Regions from separate parts of the Vibrio syngnathi genome, predicted to be linked through region 3. Evidence: predicted binding sites of a transcription regulator. Region 3 holds the regulator's gene; each other region holds the start of a gene.
The links. Region 3 encodes CRP, which controls carbon source genes, mostly activating them, when cyclic AMP is high. Its sites were predicted from a motif close to TGTGANNNNNNTCACA; they were not measured.

Region 1 (3,213 bases), on a different replicon from region 3:
TATTCAGTACGCTACCTAATGGCAGAATCGTATCGCAGTCGGTTATTTTCAGCTTTATACCAGTAGCGATTAAGCGTTTGTCTCTTAACTGCTCATCCACTTCCGGCTCTGAATTGGCATACACACATGTCGCATCGACCTGTTTGCACAAGTTGATGAGTTGAATAGCTTGATCGTTAAAGTCTGTGGCTTTGAGGTGCAGCAGAGTGATACCGAATTCAGCGAGTTGTGACTCGAACTGTTTCAGGTGGCGATAAATGAAGTCCGCTTTTATCGGTGCCAGGTGATGTTGTTGCCATTGCTGCGGGGTTGAAATAAAAACGGCGATAGAGACGCCGTTTTCAACTGCAGAGACGAGCGCTGGGTTATCGTGAATCCTCAGGTCTCGTCTTATCCATAGAATGTCGCTCAATATCCGTATCTCAGCTTAAGTTCTTGTGGGTGCGGGTTTAGATAAACTTGTGATTCTAGGTACTCGTTTGGGTATTCCATCAGATAGTGGTTAATCAGCGTCAGTGGCACTAACAGCGGAACTAGCCCTTCTCTGAATGATGAAATCTGATTCGTGAGCTCTTGTTTGTGAGCGCTGCTCAGTTGTTTCTTAAAGTAACCTTGCAAATGATGCAGAGTATTAGCATGACTGCCGCGATTTGCATGATGCATTAGCGCCGTCATCAGACCTTCTATGTACTTTTCTGCCAGCTCATCGATCTCTAAATCGTTACTCGCTAAAAGTTTACCTAAGCTCTTGTAGCCTTCTATGTGGTGGCACATCACTAGGTATTTGTGAGCGCTGTGGAATTGAATCAGTTTGTGTTTGGTGACACCTTCATCAACAAGATCGAGCCATTTTTGGTAAGTGAAAACACGAGTCATAAAGTTTTCACGCAGAATTGGATCGTTGAGGCGACCATTTTCTTCTACTGGAAGTAGAGGATTGCCTTGCATAACTTGTTGAGTAAACAAGCCAACGCCTGTCGATTCAGAACCACGCCCGTGGTGGTGGTAAACCTTTACTCGCTCCATGCCACAGGTTGGGCTTTTCTGACACACAATGAACCCTGCGATGTGTTGGTTATTCTTTGAATAGTTTTGCCCAAACTCGATCAGATCATTGGTCACGTCACCAGAACCGTCAGGTCGGGAAACGTGAATGATATTGTCTAGCTGCCGAACTTGGCGAATGGTTGGGCGAGGTGTTGGAAGACCCACTGCCATCTCTGGGCATACTGGTTCCAGTTCAACATAATCTGCAAGGTCATCTGTACAAAAACGAGAGCGTTTGTGACCTGTATCGAAGCGTACTTTGTGTCCTGCAACACAAGCGCTGATACCTATTTTAATTTTCTTTTCCATTGGCCAACTCCTTTGCTCTTGCTTTGAGCTATTTATTATATTTCAACATTGCTAATCGTACTTACAGAGCCGGGTGTGTTTGAAATCTCAACACCATTGATGTTTTAAGCCAGATCTACGGACGATTATACAGGATAGCTTCATGCCATCCTGTATATTTATAGCGTGCAACTGAGTTAATAGATATACTTACCTAGCGGATTGAATAACTGACTCACACCTTTTGTGAAGTAAAGCGCATCACTAGAAACGGTGAGACAGACACAACCTTCTTTGGTTACGGGTTGATGCGTATGTTTTCCGTCTAACCAGATGAAGTCGCCTTTGTTGTAGACGCCCATTTCGTCTTCGAAACTGCCTTCCAAGAGAAGCGTAATCTCAAAGCCTTTGTGGGTGTGGCAAGGCACTTGTCCATCTTTGTCGATGTGCAGCAAGCTGGTGTGGTGTGCTTCGTCGTCAAAATCGAGTCTTGCGCGTGAAATTTTGCCTAAGTTCATCCAGTCTTTTCTCGCCACTGAGTTCAACGCGCGAGGAATAGTGAATGTGGTGTCTGCAACCGTAACTTGCTGAACTTCGGGTGTCACTTCGATAGCTTGAGATGAATCAGCAGTGATTTGAGCAATCGCATCAAAATCAAACTCCCCATCATCGGATAGGAACGCATCCATTTCGCTGTCAGAAAGTTGAAGCCCTGAGGTATCACTTTCAAAGACTGAGTCAGCAGCTTGCGCCGTCAGCATGCTTACTTGTTGTTGGCAGTGTTCACACAGTTCAACATGGCTAGAGACAATCAAAGAAACTGAGTCTGCTAGTGTGCCATCGACAAAATCTTTCAAAATTGCGGTATTTGGGTGATGTTTAATCATGATCTTGTTCCCCCATGTGAACCTTAAGTTTGGCTAAAGCGAGTCTTAGACGTGATTTCACGGTTCCAAGTGGGACGCCAAGTTGTTGAGCGAGTTGCTCTTGAGATAGCTCCTGGAAATAGACACCTTTAACAATCGTTTTCTGAGCCAAAGGCAACTTCTCTATTTGAGTCATTACATGGCGGCTCATCAAATGATCACCAAACGGTAATTCATCGCTTTGAGATTCCGCGACCATTGCATCTATTGGCCAAATGTCGTCAGCGATGGTTTGTTCTGCTTTTGCTTTCACCTTTCGTAACATGTCGAAGGCCGCATTTCGCATCACGGTATAAACCCAAGTAGTCGCTGCGCCTTTCTCTTCATTGTAGAGATGCGCTTTCTTCCAAACGTTGGTCATGGTGTCTTGGACTAGCTCGTTGGCAGCGGCTTCACCGCCCAACTTACTGATGCCAAAACGCTTGATTTTGGGAGCAAAGAATTTAAACAAACACGTAAATGCTTGCTTATCTCTGTCTGAACCAACCAAAATCAGCCAGCTTGAGAGCTCTGTAGGTACCTTACTTTCGGTAGGTAGTTTGTTGTCGGGGATAATGACATGCTCCTTGCCGTTCCCTGTTCTTCTGCTTTCCACTTGCATAGTAATTAACCATCATGCGAATTTGATAGACACTACGTGGAGAGTGAGAGTAGGGATCACTTTAATTTAAATTAACTTCTACTATACAAAATTATAGTGAATAAAGTGCTTATTGCCCTGTAATGATTTGATTCAAAAAGGGAACTAAAGACGGAAAACTAGCGGGTTCTGTGAATTTGGTTTTCTTTTCCAATGGGATAGGCATCATTTCGAGGAGTCGAGCACAGATCCATTGAGGGCTTTCAAAGTCAGGAGTGGGGTAAAGTGCTCTGATTGAATCGTGTTCTCTAAACAACTCGACGAGAAACGCAGTCACCACGTTCGGCACCTTATAGCTGTGTTGTGGCCAGT
Region 2 (3,213 bases), 780 kb from region 3:
AGTTCATACATGCCACAGTTGGGTTCCATTGCTGCTGAGAAGTAATGCTTGAGGTTGATTAGTCACGACGTTAATTGTTGATGTTATTAACGAAGAATATACTGAAATGAAAAAGGGTTACTGAACTTGGTTCAATAACCCTTTTTTGTCTTTGAAATTATGCTAATCGTTTCACTTTACGTTCAAACATTAAGTGACAGGCAAGATCCTCATACAGTTGGTCGACCCCGCCACATCCATAATATCGCCTTGGGTGACGATCACGAGATCGCCAAACTTAAGATGCTCTTTCTCTTTTAGGCAGGTGAGCGTAGATAGGGCAATGTCAAAGCTGTCCTCGGCTTCTGTCTCAAAGTAGATAGGTGTCACACCTCGATACAAGGTGCAGCGATTAAGTGTTCCTTCGTTACGAGACAGCGCATAGATAGGCATGTCAGCACTTAGGCGAGACATCATCAATGCAGTGCGGCCTGACTCAGTGAGAGTGACTACGCCTTTAATGCCTTCCATATGGTTTGCCGAGTAGATAGTCGCCATCGAAACGGTTTCTTCAGCGGTAACAAAAGTGCGATCAATACGGTAATTGGATTGGTTGTTAATTCCCGCCATCTTTTCAGCACCAATACACACTTCAGCCATTGATTTTACGGTTTCGACCGGATAATCACCTGCAGCAGTTTCACCTGAAAGCATGACCGCATCGGTTCCATCAAGCACCGCATTGGCAACGTCCATGACTTCGGCTCGGGTTGGCATTGGCGCTGAAATCATCGATTCCATCATTTGAGTGGCGGTGATCACCGTTCGGTTAAGCGCTCTAGCACGGCGTATAAGCTGTTTTTGTACTCCGACTAACTCAGGGTCGCCAATTTCCACTCCGAGGTCACCACGAGCCACCATGACGACGTCTGAGGCCATTATGATGTCATCCATGTTCTCAACAGTGGCTACCGTCTCTGCTCGTTCTACCTTTGCTACGAGGTGAGCTTCTAAGCCAGCTTCTCGTGCGAGCTGTCGAGCGTAGTGCATGTCTTCGCCGTTGCGCGGGAAAGACACCGCGAGGTAATCCACTTTGATTTGTGCTGCAGTGACGATGTCGCGCTTGTCTTTTTCTGTCAGCGCTTCTGCGGAAAGGCCGCCGCCTTTCTTGTTGATGCCTTTGTTATTTGAGAGAGGACCACCAATGATGACTTCTGTATGAACACGGCAGCCTTCCACTTTGGTTACTTTTAGCTGAACACGACCATCGTCGAGCAACAAGATGTCGTTAGCTGAAACGTCGTTAGGTAATTCTTTATAATCAAGACCGACCGCTTGTTGGTTGCCTTCGCCTAAACCTAGGCTACTGTCGAGAGTAAATTGGTCACCAACGGCAAGTTGGATTTTGCCATCTTTGAATGTTGACACTCGAATCTTGGGGCCTTGTAAGTCACCGAGAATAGCGATTTGAGTGCCAAGTCTTTTGGCAATTGCTCTGACGTTTTCTGCACGTTGTATATGGTCGTCGCTAGTGCCGTGAGAGAAGTTCATACGGACGACATTGGCACCGGCTTTGATGATCTCTTCAAGCACGTTACCTTTATCAGTAGAAGGGCCTAGCGTTGTGACGATTTTCGTTTTTCTTAATTCGGCTGTCATGAATACTCCTAGAGTGAGGCCAAGTAATCTTTTAAAAGACTGAATTAAGTATATGCATTAATTGAATATTTATTGGGAGCTATGAGGATATTTCTTTATTTGTCTCTAATTATTGAATTCAGGGCTCAATAACGATGTTTCATTAAGAAAATTAAGTCTCAATTTATCGATGTAGGTACGGATTTTTCTCGAACTATTTGACTAGATACACAAAGATTCATGTATATACGTGATACGGGTCACGGCGATATACCAAGTGACTTCACAATTACTTCGCAAAGTAAAAAAATTACCGCGTTGATGATTTCTGGAGCGTAAAATGTACATGGCTCAACCGGGCCATATTGATCATATCAAACAGGTCAATGCTGGTCGTGTATATAAACTAATTGACCTTAGAGGTCCTATTTCTCGTATCGATCTGTCCAAGCAAAGTGAGTTGGCTCCGGCGAGTATTACTAAAATTACCCGTGAACTCATTGAAGCTCACCTTATTCACGAAACGACGGTTCAAGAAGCCACGACTCGTGGGCGTCCTGCTGTCGGTCTGCAAACCAATAACGAAGGTTGGCAGTTTCTGTCGATGCGTCTTGGTCGCGGATACTTAACGATCGCGCTCCATGAATTGGGCGGCGATGTACTTATCGATACTAAGATTGATATTCATGAACGTGACCAAGACGATGTGCTTGCGCGTCTTCTGCATGAAATTGATGAATTTTTCCAAACTTATGCGGAGCAACTCGATAGGGTAACAAGTATTGCGGTTACGCTACCGGGTCTTGTGAATTCTGAGCAGGGGATTGTGTTGCAGATGCCACACTACAACGTTAAAAACTTAGCGTTGGGTCCTGAGATCTACAAAGAAACAGGTCTACCTGTCTTTATTGCCAATGATACCCGAGCCTGGGCATTAGCAGAGAAGTTGTTTGGCCACTCTCAAGACAACGATAATTCCGTTCTTATCTCGATTCACCACGGTGTAGGCGCCGGGATCATTCTTGACGGTCGAGTATTGCAAGGTCGCCACGGTAACATCGGTGAACTGGGTCATATTCAGATCGATAAACAAGGCAAACTTTGTCATTGTGGTAATCATGGCTGTTTAGAAACGGTCGCGAGTTCTCAGGCGATCCGTGAACAAGTGAAAGAGCGACTGGCTAATGGTGAAGCATCGTCATTAACTGTGTTTGAAGATGTCACTATTGAACAGATTTGCGCTGCCGCTGCCGATGGCGATCCATTGGCTGTTGAAGTGATTGAACAGTTAGGTCGTTACTTAGGTGCCGCGATAGCTATTGTGATTAACCTTTTCAACCCTGAGAAAGTCTTGATCGGTGGTGTTATCAATCAGGCTAAAAGCGTGTTGTACCCTGCGATTCAAAAGTGTATCGAAGAGCAAAGTTTATCGGTTTACCATCAAGATTTAGAGCTGGTGGAATCTCGATTCTATAAACAAGCCACCATGCCAGGTGCGGCGCTTGTTAAACAAGCTTTATATGATGGCCAATTGTTAATGAAAGTGATTGAAGGCTAACCCCTTTTTATCGTTTTTAGCCTTCCTTGAATCCTTTC
Region 3 (3,213 bases):
TACTGCAAGTGGTTCGCTACCAATCGCTAGAGCAAGCCGTTGAACTGGCTAATGACACGCGCTTTGGTTTGTCTGCTGGCCTAGTTTCAACCGACGATTCGGAGTGGGAATACTTCGTTGACCATATCCGTGCGGGCATTGTTAACCGTAACCGCCAGCTAACAGGCGCAAGTGGCGATGCTCCATTTGGTGGTCCAGGTGCTTCGGGCAACTTACGCCCAAGTGCTTACTACGCGGCTGACTACTGTGCTTACCCTATGGCGTCAATGGAAGGTGGTGAAACTCAACTGCCAGCTACGTTTAGCCCCGGTATTGAGCTGTAGTTTTTGCTTTTAAGCTATAACTTGATGAATCACAAGCTTATGAGCTCTAGGTTCATGAATAACAGATTCATTGATTGATTGTGTAATAAGGAAGCGGTGTTATCGCTTCCTTTTTCCATCACGTCCTACACCTAGATTGGGCGGTAGATAATAATAGAACAAGTATGTCACAGGCTGATGGCTGCTGACTCTGTGTCCAGCCTCTCCCTCTCTAATCCAAATTACTAGCTTGCTAGAACCTCTGACAAGGAGTCACCATGACGCCCGATCTACTCTTTAAACCACTATGGGATGATTACATTCACAGGCTTTGCCCATCGGCTGAGAAAGTACACCATTTGCTGAAAGAAGATGAAGCTCTGATTAATGATCACATTGCACTGCGTACTTTCAATGTTGCACCACTGGGTATTGAAACATTGGCTAAACCTTTCCTTGAGTTAGGTTACAAGGCGTGTGGCGATTACTTATTTGAGAGCAAGAAGCTAGTGGCTAAGCATTACGAGCACCCAGATCCAAACCAACCGAAAGTGTTCATTAGTGAGTTGAAAGTCGAAGAGTGTTCAAGTGACTTGCAACAGATCGTGGCTAAGTTGGTTGAGCAAGTCGACGCAAGCAAGCTTCAAGGTCATGAGTTCTTGTTTGGTGGTCGCCTTTGGGACCTGAGCTTCGCGGATTTTCAAGTTCTAGCAAAAGAGAGTGAATACGCGTCTTGGCTAGCGGCTCATGGTTACGGTGCAAATCACTTTACGGTGAGTGTGAACCAGCTCAATGAGTTCGATGAAGTACAGACTGTGAATGACTATTTGAGTGATTCAGGTTTCACTATCAATGCATCTGGTGGTCAGGTTAAAGGCTCTCCAGAGGTCTTATTAGAGCAATCATCTACAATGGCAGACAAAGTCCCAGTTTCATTTGTTGAAGGCAATGAGATGATTCCTGGAGGCTTCTATGAGTTCGCTAAGCGTTATGCGATGGCCAACGGTGAGCTTTATACAGGTTTTGTTGCAGCATCGGCGGATAAGATCTTCGAAAGCACTAACGGTTAAAGAAAGATGCGAGTACGGGCTTTGCTCTAGAGATTCAGATAGGCTTCGCTTCGAGAGTATTTTCGCTTGGAAGCTGTAGGTGTTTCATTCGTATTTTCTTTGTAGATCTTTAGAAAACAAAAAAGCCACCAAATTCGCATTTGGTGGCTTTCAAATTTTTGGCTCAGTTAATCGAGATTAACGAGTGCCGTATACCACGATAGTTTTACCGTGTGCAGAAATTAGGTTCTGCTCTTCTAGCATCTTCAAGATACGACCAACTGTCTCACGAGAACAACCAACAATCTGGCCAATCTCTTGACGAGTGATCTTGATTTGCATGCCGTCAGGGTGAGTCATTGCATCTGGCTGTTTCGCTAGGTTTAGTAGCGTTTGAGCGATACGACCTGTTACGTCAAGGAACGCTAAGTCACCAACCTTTTGGCTAGTTACTTGTAGACGGTTTGCCATTTGCGCTGAAAGGCGCATTAGGATATCTGGGTTCACTTGGATAAGTTGACGGAATTTCTTGAAAGAAATCTCAGCTACTTCACAAGGAGATTTTGCACGAACCCATGCAGTACGCTCTTGGTCTTCTTCGAACAAGCCAAGCTCACCGATGAAGTCGCCTTGGTTTAGGTAAGAAAGAATCATTTCCTTACCTTCTTCGTCTTTGATAAGAACTGCCACAGAACCTTTAACGATGTAGTACAAGGTTTCTGCCTTTTCACCAGCATGAATCAAAGTACTTTTTGAAGGGTACTTATGAATATGACAGTGTGAAAGGAACCACTCTAATGTTGGATCGGTTTGGGGTTTACCTAGAACCATAATATCTTACTTCCTCTGCAGGGTATGCTTGCCGCTTTCCATATTTTAGCTAAGCCTGAATTGACGTAGCTAGGATAAGAGCACTCGTTGAGTGCTGCAAGCTATCTTGTGTTTCGTTTAAGAATAGTATCCTTTTTCAGGTACTATTTCTTGATTTTAATCGTGACCAAGCTACGATTTTTTACGCAAAATTGTGCACATGATCACGGTATGAAAAGTAATCAACCAGAATGTTGTTTTGTTAGCCTATTTTCCCGGTTTCTATAAGTTGTTGCAGGATAGGCCTTACAATGAGTTCCATAGCAAAACTCATCTTGCCGCCAGGTACTACAAGCGTGTTGTGGCGCGACATAAATGAGCCATCAATCATAGCCAGAAGATAAGGGAAATCGACGTTTTTGATGCCGCGTAAGCGTATAACAACGAAGCTTTCATCTAAACTTGGGATCCCTTTAGCATTGAGAGGGTTTGATGTGTCTACCGTTGGAACACGCTGGAAGTTGATGTGAGTACGTGAAAACTGAGGAGTAATGTAGTTAAGGTAATCATCCATCGAGCGAACAATTGAGTCCATTACTGCTTCGCGAGAATGACCACGATCGCGTGTGTCACGAACGAACTTTTGGATCCATTCTAGGTTTACGATAGGCACCATGCCGATCAGCAAATCGACGTGTTGAGAAACATTGATGTCCCCATCTACCACACCGCCGTGTAGGCCTTCGTAAAACATCACATCGGAATTTTCAGGGATCTCTTGCCATGGTGTGAAGGTGCCTGGCATTTGATTATAAGGCACGGCTTCATCAAAGGTGTGTAGGTAGCTGCGGACTTTGCCCGTACCTTCATTACCGTATTGACGGAAGAACTCTTCTAATGCACCAAAATCGTTAGCTTGTGGGCCAAAGTAGCTGATGTGCTTACCTTGCTCGCGCGCCTTACGGATCTCGACGTCCATCTCTGGGCGAGTGAAGCGATGGAAACTATCCCCTTCAACCCAAGCAGCCTTTACGTCCATCATATTGAACATT
Region 4 (3,213 bases), on a different replicon from region 3:
AGCGCATCTTTTGATGATAAATAAGCAAGGAGTTCTTATGAATAAGACATTAATCGCAGCTGCAGCCTCAGTTTTCATTTTAGCTGGTTGTTCTTCTGAGCCAGAAGAAGCTGCAATGTCACAAATGGATCAATTGACTAACCAAGTTGCTGAGCTAACCAGTGAAGTTGAAGCACTTAAAGGCGATAAAGCGGCAGCTGAAATGAAAGCTCAAGAAGCAGCTGCAGCCGCTATGGCAGCAAAAGAAGAAGCGGATCGTGCTAACGACCGTATCGACAACATCGCAGAGTCTTACACTAAATAGTTTGAGAGCTCAGTGCGATGAAGCTGTAGATTAAATCAGTCGTAAAATGCAGTAAATAGACAGCACCACCTCTTAACGGATGTGGTGCTTTTTTTTGGGCGTTACTAGTTCGAATAGAAGGCATTAATTCGAGTAGAAGGTATCAATTCAAGTAGACAAAAATAAACGCCCCTTATTACAGAAGAGGCAATCAAATTAGAACTCAATCACAGGTGGTGCTATCTCAACAGGCACGCCATTTTGAGCAAATATCACCGCTTTCGCTTTTGAACTTGGTAGATCCGCATCTTCAAGCCACCATTTTAATTCAACGGGGATTTGCAATAATTTCTTAGAGCCGTCGCTTCGCGTCAATGGTTCGTGAGCTTCAACAAACACGCTCCTATCTGGCTCTAAAGACACTTTGATAGGCTCATCGATTATTGTGACTTGCTCACCACGACTAACCTGTTCAAAAAGCCACTCAATATCTTTAGGTTCCATACGAATACAGCCGGAGCTGACTCGCAAGCCTATCCCAAAGTCTTTATTGGTACCGTGTATCAGATAATCACCTGCACCATAAGCAAGTCGTAATGCATACTCGCCCAGAGGGTTTTCCGGCCCAGCAGGAACCACTTTTGGTAGCTCAATCCCTTTCTCTAGATACTCTTTACGAATTGAGTTTGGAGGCGTCCAAGTCGGATTGGGTCTTTTTTGGCTTATCTTAGTGATCATCTCTGGGGTATCCCGCCCCACTCGACCGATGCCAACAGGAAATACGTGCACCTGATTTTTCTCAGGTTCAAAGAAGTACAACCTTAACTCGGCAAGGTTAATCACAATGCCTTTTCTCGGCGTATCCGGCAGAATCAAACGGCTAGGGATACTTAACACATAACCTTCAGCAGGAAGAAAAGGATCAACGCCTTTGTTTGCCGCCATTAAAGAGAGAAAACCAATATCGTATTGCTTAGCAATGATAGCCAACGTTTCGCCAGCAGCCACTTCGTGTTGTTGTATTCTGCCGACGATACGGCTTTCAGCCGGAGGCAGTACAAAGGTCGCCGCAGACACACACGACGAAGCCATCGCTGCCACAAGCATGGTGACCCTCACTAGAGGTAAAGCTACCTTACGTATCTGTGTTCTCATTGAGTGCAAAGGCGTCGAGTTAGCGCAATACGACATACAATTCCTTGGTTTGTCTTTTTATCAAAGTTTAGATTATCGCTGATCAAACGTCGCGACAACGTATTGTTGCTCCAAGCTGATATGCAACAGGCCTTTATTTGTCGTTTTTCGTCTGGACATAGCGTAATTTAACCACACAAAATCGATTGCCTCTAAACTTTCAACATATTTGGTTATCTATATGAATAATACTTTAAAGGTAGAGCAAATTTGTGACAAACATCTCACGGAGCCTCGTTTTAACTCGCTAATATTGCCTCAACAAAACGAATTCAATTCAACAGAATCGGTAATTAATAAAATCCTGTTCCTATAATTACCGTTAAAACTTTGGAGAACGACCATGGCTACACCTCATATTAATGCTCAAGCTGGTGATTTCGCAGAAACTGTACTTATGCCAGGCGACCCGCTTCGCGCAAAATACATTGCAGAAACATTCCTTGATGACGTGAAGCAAGTTTGTGACGTTCGCAACATGTTTGGTTACACAGGCACTTACAAAGGTAAGAAAGTTTCTGTAATGGGCCACGGTATGGGTATTCCATCGTGCTGCATCTATGTACATGAGCTAATTGCTGAGTACGGCGTAAAGAACGTTATTCGCGTAGGTAGCTGTGGTGCGGTACGTGATGACGTTAAACTAATGGACGTTGTTATCGGTATGGGTGCATCGACTGACTCAAAAGTAAACCGCATTCGTTTCAACAACCATGACTTCGCGGCAATCGCTGATTTCGGTCTTCTAGAAGAAGCCGTAAACCAAGCACGTGCACAAGAAGTTCCAGTTAAAGTTGGTAACGTATTCTCTGCAGACCTTTTCTACACTCCAGAAGCTGACCTTTTCGAAAAAATGGAAAAGCTAGGCATCCTTGGTGTTGATATGGAAGCAGCTGGTATCTACGGTGTTGCTGCGGATCTTGGTGCTAAAGCCCTAACTATCCTAACAGTATCTGACCACATCATCCGTGGTGAGAAACTAAGCTCTGAAGATCGTCAAAAATCGTTCAACGACATGATGAAAGTTGCTCTAGAGACTGCAATCAACATCTAACGAATTGATAAGATACATTGAAAAGCGTTACCCCGCAGCCAAGCTCACTTGGCTGCTCAAATAATCCCGAGGGGGAGATCGTGTCTAACGACAAGCTGCCAAAAGATGCGGATGGTTTGCAACTCAACTTTTGTAAAACATTGGCGTGTGACAACTTTGGCTTGAGCGATGCAAAACGGTATGTTTTGCAACACGCAAACCCTAAGCGTCCAGCGATGGTTTGTCGTGAATGTGGAGCTTTCCCCCCCTTACTTAACAATAGTGAAGTGTTAAGCGAACTTCATCGCCTAAGACAACTTCACAGCGACGGGCTCCCTGCTTGTCGTAATGATGATTGCGATAACTTTGGCTTATCGGTTCATACCCACAAACATCTTTATCATGCCTTCGGCTACAGTGGCGATAGGCAGCGTTACAGATGTAAAGACTGCCAATCAACCTTCGTTGATAAGTGGTCAGGATCCAACAAAAAACTTCAGTTTCAAGAGAACCTCATGGGCTTATTGTTCATGGGGTATTCAGTACGTGAAATTTGTAGAAAATTAGAGATCAATCCAAAAACTTTCTATGATCATGTTGACCATATCGCCAGTCGCTGTCGTCGCAAGTTGGCGATGATCGATGCTCGTTGGGTCAACCATGCTAAAGATTACGAATTCGCTTCTCACTACCAACGCCTGCA

Region 1: a site for CRP is predicted at 1,431-1,446, ahead of K08M4_RS21560 (YbgA family protein). Genes of this name have one in related genera too.
Region 2: a site for CRP is predicted at 1,867-1,882, ahead of mlc (sugar metabolism global transcriptional regulator Mlc). Genes of this name have one in related genera too.
Region 4: a site for CRP is predicted at 1,689-1,704, ahead of deoD (purine-nucleoside phosphorylase). Genes of this name have one in related genera too.

The regions. Positions count from the first base shown of each region.
Region 1 is NZ_CP017917.1:1,513,426-1,516,638, reverse strand. It holds gene phrB (deoxyribodipyrimidine photo-lyase) at 1-412, opposite strand, end outside; gene K08M4_RS21560 (YbgA family protein) at 409-1,356, opposite strand; gene K08M4_RS21555 (ChrR family anti-sigma-E factor) at 1,533-2,222, opposite strand; gene K08M4_RS21550 (sigma-70 family RNA polymerase sigma factor) at 2,215-2,862, opposite strand; gene K08M4_RS21545 (LON peptidase substrate-binding domain-containing protein) at 2,972-3,213, opposite strand, start outside.
Region 2 is NZ_CP017916.1:1,075,830-1,079,042, forward strand. It holds gene K08M4_RS05185 (patatin-like phospholipase family protein) at 1-45, shown strand, start outside; gene pyk (pyruvate kinase) at 190-1,638, opposite strand; gene mlc (sugar metabolism global transcriptional regulator Mlc) at 1,958-3,175, shown strand.
Region 3 is NZ_CP017916.1:292,706-295,918, forward strand. It holds gene astD (succinylglutamate-semialdehyde dehydrogenase) at 1-323, shown strand, start outside; gene K08M4_RS01345 (DUF1338 domain-containing protein) at 581-1,372, shown strand; gene crp (cAMP-activated global transcriptional regulator CRP) at 1,550-2,182, opposite strand; gene K08M4_RS01355 (phosphoribulokinase) at 2,424-3,213, opposite strand, start outside.
Region 4 is NZ_CP017917.1:226,236-229,448, reverse strand. It holds gene K08M4_RS15945 (Lpp/OprI family alanine-zipper lipoprotein) at 38-304, shown strand; gene K08M4_RS15940 (L,D-transpeptidase family protein) at 500-1,474, opposite strand; gene deoD (purine-nucleoside phosphorylase) at 1,821-2,531, shown strand; gene K08M4_RS15930 (lactate dehydrogenase) at 2,612-3,213, shown strand, end outside.